2 regions of the Desulfitobacterium sp. THU1 genome follow, and region 1 is predicted to be linked to the other one. Evidence: riboswitches for the same ligand, from Rfam matches in the RefSeq annotation. Region 1 holds a riboswitch; the other holds the start of a gene.
The links. A riboswitch is a leader RNA that binds a small molecule or an ion and turns the genes downstream of it on or off. The one in region 1 is predicted to bind S-adenosylmethionine.
Positions count from the first base shown of each region.

Region 2: another riboswitch for S-adenosylmethionine. It lies ahead of metA (homoserine O-acetyltransferase MetA); the one in region 1 lies ahead of AAC978_RS06155 (methionine ABC transporter ATP-binding protein).

Region 1 is NZ_JBBWUA010000004.1:211,504-219,169, reverse strand. Features, by position in the region: gene hisZ (ATP phosphoribosyltransferase regulatory subunit) at 1-949, opposite strand, end outside; gene AAC978_RS06160 (YerC/YecD family TrpR-related protein) at 951-1,289, opposite strand; SAM riboswitch class I at 1,529-1,630, shown strand; gene AAC978_RS06155 (methionine ABC transporter ATP-binding protein) at 1,755-2,777, shown strand; gene AAC978_RS06150 (methionine ABC transporter permease) at 2,770-3,447, shown strand; gene AAC978_RS06145 (MetQ/NlpA family ABC transporter substrate-binding protein) at 3,629-4,483, shown strand; gene AAC978_RS06140 (hypothetical protein) at 4,754-5,455, shown strand; gene AAC978_RS06135 (MFS transporter) at 5,452-6,783, opposite strand; gene AAC978_RS06130 (manganese catalase family protein) at 6,798-7,352, opposite strand; gene purD (phosphoribosylamine--glycine ligase) at 7,463-7,666, opposite strand, start outside.
Region 2 is NZ_JBBWUA010000001.1:182,105-189,770, forward strand. Features, by position in the region: gene AAC978_RS00870 (aminotransferase class V-fold PLP-dependent enzyme) at 1-89, opposite strand, end outside; gene selD (selenide, water dikinase SelD) at 301-1,323, shown strand; gene yedF (sulfurtransferase-like selenium metabolism protein YedF) at 1,377-1,970, shown strand; gene AAC978_RS00885 (DUF3343 domain-containing protein) at 1,981-2,238, shown strand; gene AAC978_RS00890 (aminopeptidase P family protein) at 2,398-4,176, shown strand; gene AAC978_RS00895 (exodeoxyribonuclease III) at 4,198-4,962, shown strand; SAM riboswitch class I at 5,123-5,229, shown strand; gene metA (homoserine O-acetyltransferase MetA) at 5,314-6,231, shown strand; gene AAC978_RS00905 (HD domain-containing protein) at 6,345-6,947, shown strand; gene serC (3-phosphoserine/phosphohydroxythreonine transaminase) at 7,451-7,666, shown strand, end outside.

The DNA.
Region 1 (7,666 bases):
TGGCTTTTAGATTGATGGCAAAACCAGTGGCCGGGTAATCATCGCCGAACTCACAGTATAAGGAATCATAGCGACCCCCTTCAACAATGGGGAAGCCTACTCCAGGTACATAACCTTCGAAAACCGCCCCTGTATAGTAGCTAAACCCCCGTAAAATCCCCAAATCCAGAGACACCTTGTCTTGAACACCAAAATCTCTTAGGTAGCGATAGACCTGCCGCAATGCCTCTACGGATTCCTGCAGCGAAGGTTCCTGACTCCATTCGAGAACTTGACCCAACATCTCTTCAGTGCCGTGAAGATGAGGTAGCTTTAAAAGAATCTCCTGAACTCTTCCTTCTAAGCCACCCTCCTTGACCAAGCGTTCGATACCCACAAAATCCTTGCGAGCTAACTTTTCTTGATAATTTATCCGAAAAGCTTCAGCTACTCCTAGTTCATCCATAATTCCAGTAAATATCCCCATATGCCCGAGATTAATCTGAAAGCCCTTAACACCGATTCGACTGAGGGCTTCACAGGCTAACGCAATCACCTCGGCATCGGCTAACGGGGAAGCTGAGCCGACAAGCTCTACCCCTACTTGACGAAATTCTTGCTTATGAGATTTAGAATAGCGGAATACATCGGCAGCGTAACATAATCTCAAAGGCATATTTCCACCACGCATCCGTGTACTGACCATCCTCGCAATGGGGGTGGTTAGCTCCGGACGCAAGACAAGGACATGTCCACGGCGGTCAAAGAGCTTAAAGAAGGAATCTCCTTCTTCCTCCACCGGTTGGATACACGATCCATACTCTAAGGTCGGAGTGACGATCTTCTGATAAGCCCAAGCATTAAACAAATCAAGAGCGGACCCTTCCGCTTGATCCTGTATGGCCAACTCATTCGGTAGGATATCATGCATCCCCTCTGGGATTCTCAACCCTAAAGAGCTACGAGGCATATTATTTCTCCCCCTCTTCTCGCTCCGACAATCGTTTCAATACCATCTGATAACCATCCGCACCAAAAAACAGACACCGCTTGACCCTGCTGATTGTGGCAGTACTGGCACCTGTGGCCTGGGCGATCGTCGTATAGGTTACATTCTTCTCAAGGAGTTTAGCTACTTCTAAACGCTGCGCCAAAGACTTAATCTCGGCGACAGTGGCGATATCTTGAAAAAATCGGTAGCATTCTTCTCGATCTTCTAATAGTAAAATCGCATCAAAAAGTGCATCAGTTAATGAATCACGCAAGCGCGGATCAATTCCTTGAAAAACATCATCTTCATGTTCTTTCATTATCGCTCATCTCCTTATACTTCTATACTTTAATTTATTAAAGTATTGCGCCCTTGTCAATATTCTTCAGCCTTCTTTAGCAAATTTGTCTATCATTAACCATATTTGCCTCAATTGCTAACATTATTACAGATGAATTTTCTTGCCTTGTTATATAAAAATGACTTGCCAAAGAACATTGCTCTATGCTAATATAGATTCTATCAAGATTCACTCTTGACTTAAAAGTTAATAAATCACTCTTATCCAGAGTAGGTGGAGGGACTGGCCCGATGAAACCCGGCAACCGGCATTTAATGTACGGTGCTAAATCCTGCAGGAAAAATACTGGGAGATGAGAGGAAAGCCGAAGATAACTCCGCGGATTTCCTCGTGGAGTTTTTTATTATATAGTTTTTTAAAATGATTGTTTTTAACCTGCCTTTAGAGCATTTAACTTTTAGAATATGACGAGGAGGAATACCCTTGATACGAATAGAGAATCTAACTAAAGTTTATACCTCCCGCAAGGATCGAGTAACGGCTATTGAAGATATTACTCTTCATATTCCTCAGGGCGCTATCTATGGGATTATCGGTTTAAGTGGTGCCGGCAAGAGTACCTTGGTCCGTTGCATCAATCGCTTAGAGGAGCCCACTAGCGGCAAGATTTTTATTGATGATCAGGACCTGATGCAAATGTCCGCCCATGAGCTCAGACAAGCTCGCCAAAAGATTGGTATGATCTTTCAACACTTTCATCTGCTCCAATCGCGCACGGTCTTCGATAATATCGCCTTTCCTTTAGAAATCGCCGGCTATAAAAAGCCTGAGATTGAACAACGAGTTAGGGAGTTGCTACCCTTAGTGGGCCTAGAAGATAAAGCCCAGGTCTATCCTTCTCAACTCAGCGGCGGACAGAAGCAAAGAGTAGGTATCGCTCGTGCCTTAGCGACGAATCCGAAAGTACTGCTTTGTGATGAAGCAACTTCGGCCTTAGACCCGCAAACAACCCTATCCATTTTGGAACTCCTGCGCGACATCAATCAGCGCTTCGGGTTAACCATCATCATGATTACTCACGAAATGAAAGTAGTTAAGGAAATCTGCACTGATGTTGCAGTAATCCATGAAGCCAAGATTGCGGAACAAGGTCCGGTGGAAGCTGTATTTATCCAACCCCAATCCCGTATTGCCAAGGAGTTCATTTCGACTGTATTCCCTAATGAACTGCCCCTGGATTTACTCCAGGAATTGGCCACTCATCCCAATTCTCAAATTGTCCGTATTCAGTTTTTAGGTTCAAGGACATCGGACCCCATCATCGCCGATCTGATGAAAGAATGCGATGTACGGGCTAATATACTCTATGGAAGTATCGATCATCTCCGCTCTACTCTTTTTGGCACTTTAACCCTGGAGTTGCAAGGAACTCCTGAACAGTTGGCCTTAGCTCATCAATATCTTGACCAACGTGAACTTAAGGTGGAGGTGATCCAGCATGTTTGATTTTGCCAACCCCCAATATTGGGATACCATGGTCCAACTATTAACTCCGGCAACCGGAGAAACCTTCTATATGATTATTGCTTCCACCCTGCTGGCCTATGTGCTGGGAGTCCCCTTAGGGGTGATCTTGGTCATTTCTTCACCGAATCATATCCTGCCCAACCCTTGGGTTGAGCGTATCTTAGGTACAATAATCAATGTTTTCCGTTCTATACCCTTTATCATCTTATTAGTTCTGATTATTCCCTTCACCCGTGCCATTGTCGGCACCTATATCGGTACGACAGCAGCTATCGTCCCCCTCGTCATTTCCTCGGCACCCTTCGTGGCCAGGATGGTCGAAAGTTCTCTCAAGGAAGTCCCTTACGGGGTGATCGAAGCAGCCTTATCCATGGGCTCTTCTCCCTGGCAAATTATCAAAAAAGTGCTTCTTCCCGAGGCCAAAGCTTCTCTTGTCTTGGGTGTTGCAATCACCACCATTAGCATTATTGGCTACACAGCCATGGCCGGTGCCGTGGGTGGCGGTGGTCTAGGGGCCGTAGCTATTCAATATGGCTACAACCGATTCCGAACGGATATCATGCTTTTGACCGTTGTCATTCTTGTGCTTATCGTCCAAGTCATCCAATCCCTTGGTACGATGCTTGCACGCCGAATGACTCATCACTAATACGGTTGTTTCAAGCCAACCCCGAACCTGGGCATGGGCGTACCGGTCGCCGTAACAGGCTTAGGGAATGGACTTGTAACATATATTTAGCAATGAAGGTAAACACAACATGTCTTTATCAGTAATCATCCGCTAAAAGATGATGCAAAGAGAAAAAAGGAACATCAAAGGAGGAAAAATTATGATTCGTTCACATCGCAAACTAACTACTTTACTGCTTAGCTCCGTAGTTGCTCTTTCCCTACTTGTAACCGGGTGCGGAAACACTGCTCAAACCACACCCCCGGCTAATACCGGTAATACCAATGAGCCTGTCACCATCAAGGTAGGGGCTACCCCCGTGCCCCATGCCGAAATTCTCGAATTCATCAAACCTGAATTAGCAAAACAAGGCGTCAATCTGGAAGTCGTTATTTTCACTGAATATCCCCTACCCAATCCGGCCGTGGATTCCGGTGAAATTGACGCCAACTACTTCCAACACACCCCTTATTTAGAGACCTTCACCATTGATCAAGGACTGAAGCTTGCCGTGATTGGTACGGTTCACATTGAACCCATGGGTCTTTATTCAAAGAAAATCACCAAAGCTGAAGAACTCAAGGATGGCGACACCATTGCTATCCCCAACGACCCTTCCAATGGCGGACGCGCTTTAGCTGTCTTGGAATCTGCCGGTTTGCTTAAACTCAAAGAAGGTGTCGGTGTTAAAGCAACCATCTTGGATATTACCGAGAATACTAAAAATCTAAAGTTCTCTGAGGTAGATGCTGCTCAACTTCCCCGTGTTCTTGGTGATGCAAAAGTTGCCGCGGCTGTCATCAACACTAACTTTGCTTTAGAAGGTGGCTTAAACCCAACAGAAGATGCCCTTTACCTTGAAGGCAAGGACTCTCCATATGCCAACATCGTAGTTGCAAAGGAAGATCGCAAAGATGATCCCAACCTACAAAAATTAGTCAAAGCCCTCAACACCCCAGAAGTTAAGAAATTCATTGAAGATAAATATAAGGGTTCAGTAATTCCTGCATTCTAAGAGATCTTTAATCCTTTGCTAAATTTAAGTTACCCAATTGGATTTTATGAATGTTTCAATCAAAAAGGCCGTCCTCCACAAAAAATGTGGAAGGCGGCCTTTTCCATTTATGTAAGACTTAAAAGCAAAATTCAGTCCTTATATATTTCCTGATTGATTTACCATATTTTTGCGGGAATAGAACGGGTTCGCCCTCACACACTAACAACAACAATACTTAGGATGATTAAGCTACGAAATTTCATCCTAAACAGATGAGGAGAAACCCCTATGAATTCCTTCGATAAGAAAATCAAAACTCGGCTAAGCATGCATCCTGAGATGCTGCGCAGTATCTTAGCTTACCCCAATGAGGAAACCCTTACTACCCTAATACGCTATCAGGTATTTGAATCAAAAGGTGCCTATCTTGGCCACCTTCTCACTTCGCTGCTTCCCCAATGGGAATACATTGCTTGTGATGGCAATGTGCACTTAGGGAAAGTTATTCGCAATCTCGAAAAGGCACAGATTAGTCCGATCCAGCAGGAGTCTGACTTTCTCAGGGCAAACCTATTACGCATTCGTGTCCTCGCGGAAACCCCAGGAACCTTCCCTTTTTCGCCGTTATCTATCCAAGAAAGCCTTTTGCACTTTTTAGAAGGTGCTGATCTACTCGCGGATTTACCTCAACTAGCTGTCATTCATTTCGCAAAGGATGAATTAAAGCCTCTCGCTGCGGATCTCGCCCAATATCGCCTAAGTCCTTTAAGTCGGCGCTATGTGCAAAACCTTTTTCACCAAGAGCGCCAAGAAGCCATCCTCGCTAATCTCGCCTTTCTCTGCAAAAATTACCCCTTACTCAGTACCTGCCGACAAGCTTACGCTTTACTTCTTTCCCTAGATAATATCAATAACTGGAGCAGGCATCCCTTCTGTCTCCGTTTAGTATCCAACCGATTCTGGGAATATCGCTCCAAGGAAATTCTCTAGGACACTTCATCCATGGGCCGACCCTTGGTTTCTTCACCAAGGATAAGTACGTTAATCACAACTAAGACAAGTACTCCCGCAAACATTAAGAAAACCGTTTCCGTGGATATGGAAGCTCCTAACATTCTGCCAACCACAGCTGGAGCTAAGATACCCCCAATCCGACCAAATCCTGCTGCCCATCCTGCTCCTGTTCCCCGTGCCCTGGTCGGATAGAGCTCAGGGGTATAGGTATAGAGAATTCCCCAGGCACCGAGATTAAAGAAGGACATGAGTGAACCAAAGACAAGGATCATCGTCACACTGTCAGCTTGTCCAAAGAAAAAAGCACTAGCCGCTGTGCCCAGAACGAAAGTAGCCAAAGTGGGTTTGCGACCGATTCGATCCACGAAAAAGGCGGCTGTAAAATAGCCGGGAATTTGAGCTAATGTCATAACAATGACGTAACTAAAGCTCTTGGTCAAGGAAAAACCCTTAATAGCCAGGATAGAGGGTAACCAAGTGAAAATTCCGTAATAAGAATACACAATGCCAAACCATAAAAGCCACAGAAATACAGTACGCCGCACAAATTTCTTAGAAAATAGTTCCCCTAAGGTTACTCGATTCACTCTTTGCTTAGGGTGAACTACACTAGCATCCATCGATAAATTAGCATCAAGAGGATGCGCATCCTCCCCTGCTACCATGCGATACACAGCTTCTGCCTCTTGTAGCCGGCCACTTTCCTCAAGGAACCGTGGCGACTCGGGGATGTATTTCCAAAGATAAAATACATAGAGTGCGGGGATGGCGCCAATGAAAAAGGCAATATGCCAGCCAAAGGCCGGAATAATTAGATAAGAAATGACTGCGGCTAAGAGCCAACCGATGGCCCAAAAGCTTTCTAAAAGAACAAGAAATTTCCCCCGATGCTTCGCAGGGGTAAATTCACTGACCAAGGTCACAGCAACTGGTAGCTGCCCTCCTAAACCAAACCCCACCAGAAAGCGGAATACCAAGAGGGACTCATAACTCCAGGCCAATCCGCATAAACCGGTAGCTAGTGAATACATGACTAAGGTAATCGCAAAGACCTTTTTGCGACCGACACGATCGGCGATACTCCCTCCGATGATTGCCCCGAGAGCCATCCCAACCAAGCCAATACTTCCGATGTTCCCCACCTGTTCAGGAGTTAACCCCCAAGTTTTCATCAAAACTGGGAGAACAAAGGAGACAATGCCCGTATCCATGGAATCAAACATCCACCCTAACCCTGCAGAAAGCAGGAGAATATAGTGGAAACGCTTGACCGGTAAATTCTCGATTCGTTGAGATATGCTCATTGGTGCTACCCCCATTAATCTAAGACCTGCAGACTCATCTTGTAATCATAGATAATTCCCATATAGTGCTCGCTGTTACCGCCTTCCATCATCACCTTATGGCAACGATATAAGAGCTTCTGGTGAATCCCTTCGCGGCGAGCCAGAAAGCCTAAGAGACGCTTTACGCCAGGATCCTGGGTCAGATTTGCATGCTCTTCGTATTGGAGGCGGGCTCTTTTTTCCAAGGCAACATTCGCCCTTAATATCTTTTCCGGTTCAGAGTATTGATAGACATTGACAAGTGACCAAGCTTGGCCACTTGAATTTACTAGGTGATGAACCTCACCACCTAGCTTGATGATCATTGCCGATAGGGTCTCCAAATGGGCTAACTCTTCAGCAGAAATAAGTCCCAGCAGTTCGCGTATATAGCGGTTGTCTATATTAACCTGATGATTTAAGTACTGTACTACTTGAGTCAGTTCTCCATCCTTACCACCATAATGCTCAATTAATTGTTTGGCCAAGAACGGATCAGGTCCTTCCACATGGATTGGATAAAAGAACCGTTTGCGATAGCTGTACACACCTTTTCCCTCCCTTGCACATCGTCCTGTCTTCAGTATATGAAGAACGGACAAAGCAAGGTCACAAGTGGAAAAGCCAATCGCCGCTTATCGCTTATAATGTTGCTTAGTTATAGACCTTTTAGGCCAATATCCTTGCGAAAATGTGCCTGCGGGAAATCAATTCTCTCTACTAAAGTATATCCTAAGCGGCGTGCCTCCAAAAGGTCTTTTCCTAAAACAGTAACCCCTAAGACTCTGCCACCGGTGCTTTGAAGCTGTCCATCTTCGGCATAGGATGTTCCTGCGTGGAAAATGACTTGTCCTGCATCTAG
Region 2 (7,666 bases), on a different contig from region 1:
TTGCCTAAAGTATTCATGGCTTGTATTACTGCCTCTTTAACTTCAGCTGGTTTTTGCAAAGTTGTAGCGGCATTATCAAGATAAATCATAATTTCCTCCACTATATGAGATGCTAACACTTAATAAGCGGGACGATAGTACCGCAATTCGTTATCGCTAAGCAGTAAGAATCAGTTCTATTATAGTATAAACCAAAAAAAAGCGTTATGATAGAATTGTTATTCTTTTAAGCTACGAAGGAATCCCCAAATAGTTTGTGGAATACTTTGTAGGATGAAAACAGGAAAGGGGATTCTATTCTTGAAATCATTTTTATCAAGCTGTACCACGGGTGGTTGCGGAGCAAAGATAGGCCCCGGTGAGCTATCGAAGGTTCTTTCGGCGTTACCCGCCTTTCATAATCCGAATCTCCTTGTAGGGTTTGATGCCTCTGACGATGCCGCAGTTTATCAGATGAGTGAAGATACAGCTATTGTTTCTACGGTAGATTTCTTTACACCCATGGTAGAAGATCCGCGAACCTTTGGCAGGATCGCTGCCGCCAATGCTTTAAGCGACGTCTATGCAATGGGGGGATCGCCTCTTTTTGCTCTCAACCTTGTCTGTTATCCTGAAAGGGAAGAGCTCCAAGCTTTAGGTGAAATTTTAGCAGGCGGGGCAGAAAAACTGTTAGAAGCCGGAGCGGTCCTTTGCGGTGGGCATTCCATCTACGATCGAGAGCCGAAATATGGCTTGGCAGTCACGGGTTACCTCAATCCGCAGAAGATATGGAAGAACAATACTCCCCAACCGGGAGATCAACTGATACTCACCAAGCCCGTAGGAGTTGGTATCATAATGGCAGCTTTGCGCGGGGAGATGGCAGAGCCTGAGGCTATCGAAGCTGCCCTGACCTCTATGCAACGCCTTAACAAATATGCCGCCGAAAAAATGCACCACTTCCCTGTTCACGCCTGCACGGATATTACCGGCTTTGGCTTGCTTGCCCATGCTCGGGAAATGGCCGGGAAAGAGACCTCGGTCGTTCTCTATCCCTCTCAACTACCCTACATGCCCCAAGCCTACACCTATGCAGAAGGTTATTTACTTACTGCTGCCGGTCAGCGCAATCGAAATTTTATGGAGGGTGCTGTGGACTTTGGCGAGACATCGTTTCCTTTACAGGAATTAATGCTTGATCCTCAGACTTCCGGCGGTTTACTGTTCAGCGTACCCAAGGCTTATGGGGAAGAGGCCTTAAGTGCTATCCAGGAGGCAGAGCCTCAGGCCAGAATCATTGGTGAGGTTCTACCGCGTTTTGACTTGCCTATAATCTTGAGATGAGAAATCAGCAAACAAACCAAGCTAAGGGGAAACCCAATGAGGAGGGAATAATAATGACAACCATTGATGCTTTAGGTCAAGTATGCCCTATCCCTGTGATCCGCACCAAAAAGGCTATCGAAGGATTAGGTGAAGAGGGGGGAGTTGTCGCAGTATTGGTCGACAACGATATAGCACGCCAAAATCTGCAAAAGATGGCCTCGGGAATGGGTCTACAAAGTGAATACACGCAAAAAGAGAATGGCGTCATTGAGGTGACGATAGTAGTCGGTGAAGGCTGTGTGCTGGAGAATGACCAGACCGCTGAGGATTCCGGGCTAGTCATCGCTATCGGACGGGATACGATGGGAGAAGGCAGCGAGGAGCTCGGGCGAATCCTCCTCAAGAGCTTTATTTTTTCTTTGAGAGAACTGACTCCGCCACCCACTCATCTCCTTTTCTTTAATTCGGGGGCCCAGCTGACCAGCAGTGACTCGAACAGCTTGGAAGACCTGAAAGCTATGGCTGATCAAGGCACCAGCATTCAAACTTGCGGTACCTGCACCAACTATTATGGCATCTCCGATAAGCTTGGAGTTGGCGAGATTGCCAATATGTACGGCATCGTGACCATCATGGCCGGAGCCAAGCGCTTGATCAATATTTAGGGGGTATTATGTGCTCTACATCATAACGTTCCCCAACACTCATATGTCTATTTTAGCTGAGAAATCCCTGCAGCAAGGAGGTTTTTCGGTAGGCGTTATGCCAATACCCTCCAGCATTAAAGCTGGCTGTGGTATTGCTTTGCGGGTCACCGATGCCCAATCAGCAAGTGCTCATTTGTCAGAAAATGAAATCCTTTTTGCGGAGATCTACCAAGCGATAACCACTGAGAAGGGAACAACCTATCAGCAAATCAATTGTGATTCTTGATAACCACTAGGATAATTAATATAGACTAATTTCACTAATGTTTTAATTAGTTTAATTTTATTTAAAATATAGATGTCGATTATAAAAGATATAGATGTTCTATTATAAACTTAATATATTAATTCGGACTAAAATAATAACTGCAAATGAGGGAATAAAATGATGGTACAAGAACGTATTGCAAAACTAAGAAAACTAATGCAAGAGAATCAGATGGACGCCTATATTGTGCCGAGCTCTGACTCTCATCTCAGTGAATATGTAGCAGATCACTTCAAATGCCGGGAGTGGATCTCGGGCTTTACCGGCTCCGCAGGTACAGCGGTGATTACCTTATCGGATGCAGGTCTCTGGACAGACGGCCGTTATTACATTCAAGCCGAAAAACAGCTCCAGAATTCTGGAATCCGTCTGTTCCGTGGAGCAGATCCCCGGGTTCCTAGTTATACAAAATGGTTAAAGGACCTTTTGCCGACAGGTGCATCTGTGGGCTTTGATGGACATGTCTTCTCCGCTAAACAGGTTCAAGATATGGAAAAGGAATTCCAAGGTCAAGTCACCTTAAAATTCGGTTCCGATTTAATCGGGCAATTATGGCAGGATCGTCCTCCACTACCGACCACAGATGCCTTTATCTATGATACAAAATATGCCGGTCGGTCCCGTGGGGAAAAGTTAAACGAACTCCGTGAAAAAATGAAGGGCAAGGGAGCCAATGTTCACGTACTCACAGCCTTAGATGATATCGCCTGGCTTCTAAATATCCGAGGTGCTGATGTCCCGAATAACCCAGTGACCATAGCCCATGTCTTAGTCACTGAAGAGGCTTGCTATTTATGTATCGATGAAGCTAAGGTTTCCGGTGCCATGAGAGCAGAGCTAGAGGGCGAAGGTATCCGGATAGCAAAGTACGCAGCCATCGTGGAGCTCCTGAAAGGGTTGCTAGCTAAGGATTCTGTTCTCTTTGATCCTGAATCGCTCAACGCTGTTCTTTATCATGCCATCCCTTCCGAGGTGAAGAAGGTGGAGGGAGCAAATCCTACCGCTCTGCTCAAAGCCGTTAAAAATGAGACCGAGTTGGAGAACCTTCGGACGAGCTCTATCCAAGATGGGGTTGTCATGGTTAAATTTATTAAGTGGCTCAAGACCAATCTCGGCAAAGAACCGATAACTGAGCTTACCGCCGGGGATTATCTGGATAATTTGCGCCGAGAAAACAAGGAATGTGTCGGCCTTAGCTTCGATACTATCGCCGGACACAAGGATCACGGGGCCATGATGCATTATAAAGCCACCCCTGAAAGTGCCTATACCCTAAACCCAGAAGGATTCCTCCTCGTGGATTCCGGCGGTCAATACTTCGGAGGGACCACAGATATCACTCGCACCCTTGTTTTAGGCCCCCTGACCGAAGAAGAGAAAAGAGATTATACCCTCGTGTTGAAGGGCCATATTGCCTTAGCTACCGTGAAATTCCTCCATGGCGCTACAGGCTCTAATCTAGATGTTTTGGCGAGACAACCTATCTGGAAATATGGACTCGATTATAAATGCGGTACCGGCCATGGCGTGGGGATGTTCTTAAATGTCCATGAAGGTCCCCAAAGATTGAGCCAAACTCCCAACACTGTAAAGCTTGAAGAAGGTATGATATTGACCAACGAACCTGGTATTTATAAGGAAGGCAAATTTGGCATTCGTACCGAGAATATGATGGTGGTCGTTAAGGATGAAGAGACCGAATGTGGTCAGTTTATGCGCTTCGAGGCCCTGACCTATTGCCCGATTGACATTGCGGGCGTGGACCAGAGCCTACTCACTGATGAGGAAAAAGTGTGGCTCGCTGACTATAACACGATGGCTTATACCAAACTGGAGCCGTATTTGGATGATGAAGAAAAGGCTTGGTTAGCTCAAGAGATTGGGACTAAGCTGTAGCAATATAGGGGAGAGAAATAGATGAAACTTATTTCATGGAATGTTAATGGCATCCGAGCCTGTCTGAACAAGGGCTTTATGGACTTCTTTGAAAAGGAACAAGCGGATATCTTTTGTCTTCAAGAAACGAAGATTCAAGCAGATCAGGTTCCTTTTCAACTGGAGGGGTATCACCAGTACTGGAATTATGCTCAGAAGAAAGGCTACTCTGGTACAGCCGTGTTTACAAAACAGGAGCCCTTGCAGGTCACCTATGGCATCGGCAAGGAAGAGCATGATCAAGAAGGCCGCGTCATTACTCTAGAATTTGGGACCTTCTATCTCGTAACGGTTTATACCCCCAACTCTCAAAAAGAATTAGCGCGCTTAACTTATCGCATGACCTGGGAAGAAGAATTCCTAGCTTATTTAAAGAGCTTGGAAAAAACCAAACCCGTTATCTTCTGCGGCGATCTCAACGTTGCCCATACAGAGATAGACCTTAAAAACCCTAAAACCAACCGCAAGAACGCTGGTTTTTCCGATGAGGAGCGGGCTAAATTCACCGAGCTGCTAGAAAATGGCTTTATCGATACATTCCGCTACTTCTACCCAGATAAAACTGAGGCCTACACTTGGTGGTCGTACATGTTTAACGCACGAGCCAATAATGCGGGGTGGCGTATCGACTATTTCTGCGTCTCGGAAGCCCTCAAGGACCATCTGAAGGATGCCCTCATTTATTCCCAAGTCATGGGCTCCGACCATTGCCCCGTCGGCTTAGAAATCTCTTCACCATTTTCCTGAGACTTGCTTTCCGGGGGTGTTCCCTACATGTAGGGAACACCCCCGTGACGTTCTGAGTCTTCTCAGGCTTTTGTTATAGATCAGTTGACATAAATAAAGAGATGTAATAATATAATTTCTATAGCGTTGACCTACTACCTTAAATTAAATACAATCCAATATCTTATCAAGAGTGGTGGAGGGACTGGCCCAATGAAGCCCAGCAACCGGTATTCCCTAGAATACAGCGGTGCTAATTCCTGCGATGGAGCCATTGATAGATGAGAGAGGAACTTAAGACCGCAACCTCTTTCTTGTAAAGAGGTTTTTTTATTATCACTTATGTGTTGAAACACTTGGAGGAGAGATAACATGCCGATCAATGTACCCGATGGCTTACCGGCTGCCGAAATACTTACCCAGGAAGATGTTTTTATCATGGAAGAGGGTCGCGCCGAGCACCAAGATATTCGACCCCTGAGTATTGTGATTCTTAACCTTATGCCCAATAAAATAATCACCGAAACTCAGATTCTTCGCTTGTTAGGGAATTCCCCCCTGCAGGTTGATATTACTCTCCTCTATCCGGAAACCCACCTGACCAAGAATACCCCAGAGGAATACCTGATTAAGTATTATCAGACCTTCGATAGTATTAAGGACAAGAAATTTGACGGGATGATCATTACTGGTGCCCCCATTGAGCAAATGTCCTTTGAAGAAGTAGATTTCTGGCCGGAGCTCCAAAAGATAATGAATTGGAGTCAACACAATGTGTTTTCGACACTCTTTATCTGCTGGGGAGCGCAGGCTGGGCTTTACCACTTTTTTGGGGTTCCCAAGTATCCCTTGCCGGGGAAAATGTTTGGGGTATTCCCTCATACCCTCAATCGCCGGGATGTCCGTTTGCTCAGAGGCTTTGATGATCTGTTTTATGTGCCTCATTCTCGGCATACGGAAGTCAGAAAAGAAGATATCCTAAAGGTACCGGAGTTGGAAATCCTTTCTGAGTCTGAGGAATCAGGGGTGTATTTAGTCGGGACCAAGGGCGGACGGCAGATTTTCGTGACCGGTCATTCTGAGTATGATCCCCACACCTTGAAATCTGAGTATGATCGCGATGTGGCACAGGGACTCGCCATCAATGTTCCTCAGAATTATTACCCTGGAGATGATCCGAGCAGGCAGCCCACCGTCAAGTGGCGAGGCCATTCCAATTTGCTCTTTGCTAACTGGTTGAATTATTACGTCTACCAAGAAACCCCCTATAACTTGGACGAAATAAAGTGAAAAAGTATCTTAAGATAATATATCAGGGTCAAGGGTAAGAAGATCCGAAGAATCTAAATAAATCCCCAAATAGAATTCAAACTAATCATCAGACAAGAAAGAAGGATGCAAAAATGTCAAACTACGCACAGGATCGGGAGGCTGCTTGGCAGCTTCTTAATGAATATGTAAAAAGTGAGACCCTATTGCGACACTCGCTGACGGTAGAAGCAGTGATGCGTCATTTTGCTACCCGCTATCAAGAGGATCCGAACCTCTGGGGTAATATTGGCCTCCTCCACGATATTGATTATGAGATGTACCCCGATCAGCACTGCCGCAAAACGAGGGAAATTCTCACTCCCAAAGAATTAAGCGATGAATTCATCCGGGCCATCGAAAGCCATGGCTATGGCCTAGTCCATGATGTGGAACCCCGAGAGAATGTCGAGAAGGTTCTCTTTACCATTGATGAACTGACCGGTCTGATCTCGGCAACTGCCTTGCTTCGCCCCAGCAAAAGCATCCATGATTTAACCACAAAATCTGTCAAAAAGAAATGGAAACAAAAGAGCTTTGCTGAGAATGTCAACCGTGAAGTCATCGAAGAAGGAGCAAACCGCCTCGGTAAAGCTCTTGATGAGATTATCGAAGAAACCATCAAAGGAATGCGCACGATCGCTTCAGAAATTGGCTTAGAAGGCAACATCGAAGCAGGTCAAGAAGTTGGAAAATAAATACGCTAGCAAAAATATACAAAATAGCTCTTGACAGTCGAAGTGTAATAGATTAGAATCATAACATCGTTAAACTATAGCTGAACACAATGAACGGACGTCCTACGCTGATTAGGTATAGAGAGCTGACGGGTGGTGCAAGTCAGTCTATGAAGCCAATGGATTCCATCCGGGAGTGGCCAATGATGAATTGTGACGGGTTCCGCCCGATATTGCGGACATAAGTTGGCCGTATACGGCAACATGGGTGGCAACGCGGGAGTAACCTCTCGTCCCTAATTTGGGACGAGAGGTTTTATTTATTTTCCGCAATGCACTGCTTTTGCTTCTTCAGTTTGGAGAAGCAAGGTGGCATTCATCATTGTCCATGTGCTGAGATCGGCTAGAACTTGGGTGGCACCGCGGAATACCCGCCCCAATACTGGGGTGGGTTTTGTTTATTTTTAATTACCCAATATATGTTAATACACATAAATATTTATAATTAAGGGGGATATTACAAGATGAAGAAAGTCTACAATTTTTCGGCGGGCCCTGCTGTTCTGCCCCAAGAAGTCCTTCAAGAAGCAGCCACAGAAATGTTGGATTACCAGGGAACAGGTATGTCCGTCATGGAAATGAGCCATCGTTCCAAGACTATTGAAGGGATGATGCAGGAAGCAGAACAGGATTTGCGAGATTTGCTCCAGGTTCCCGACAATTATAAAATCCTCTTTCTT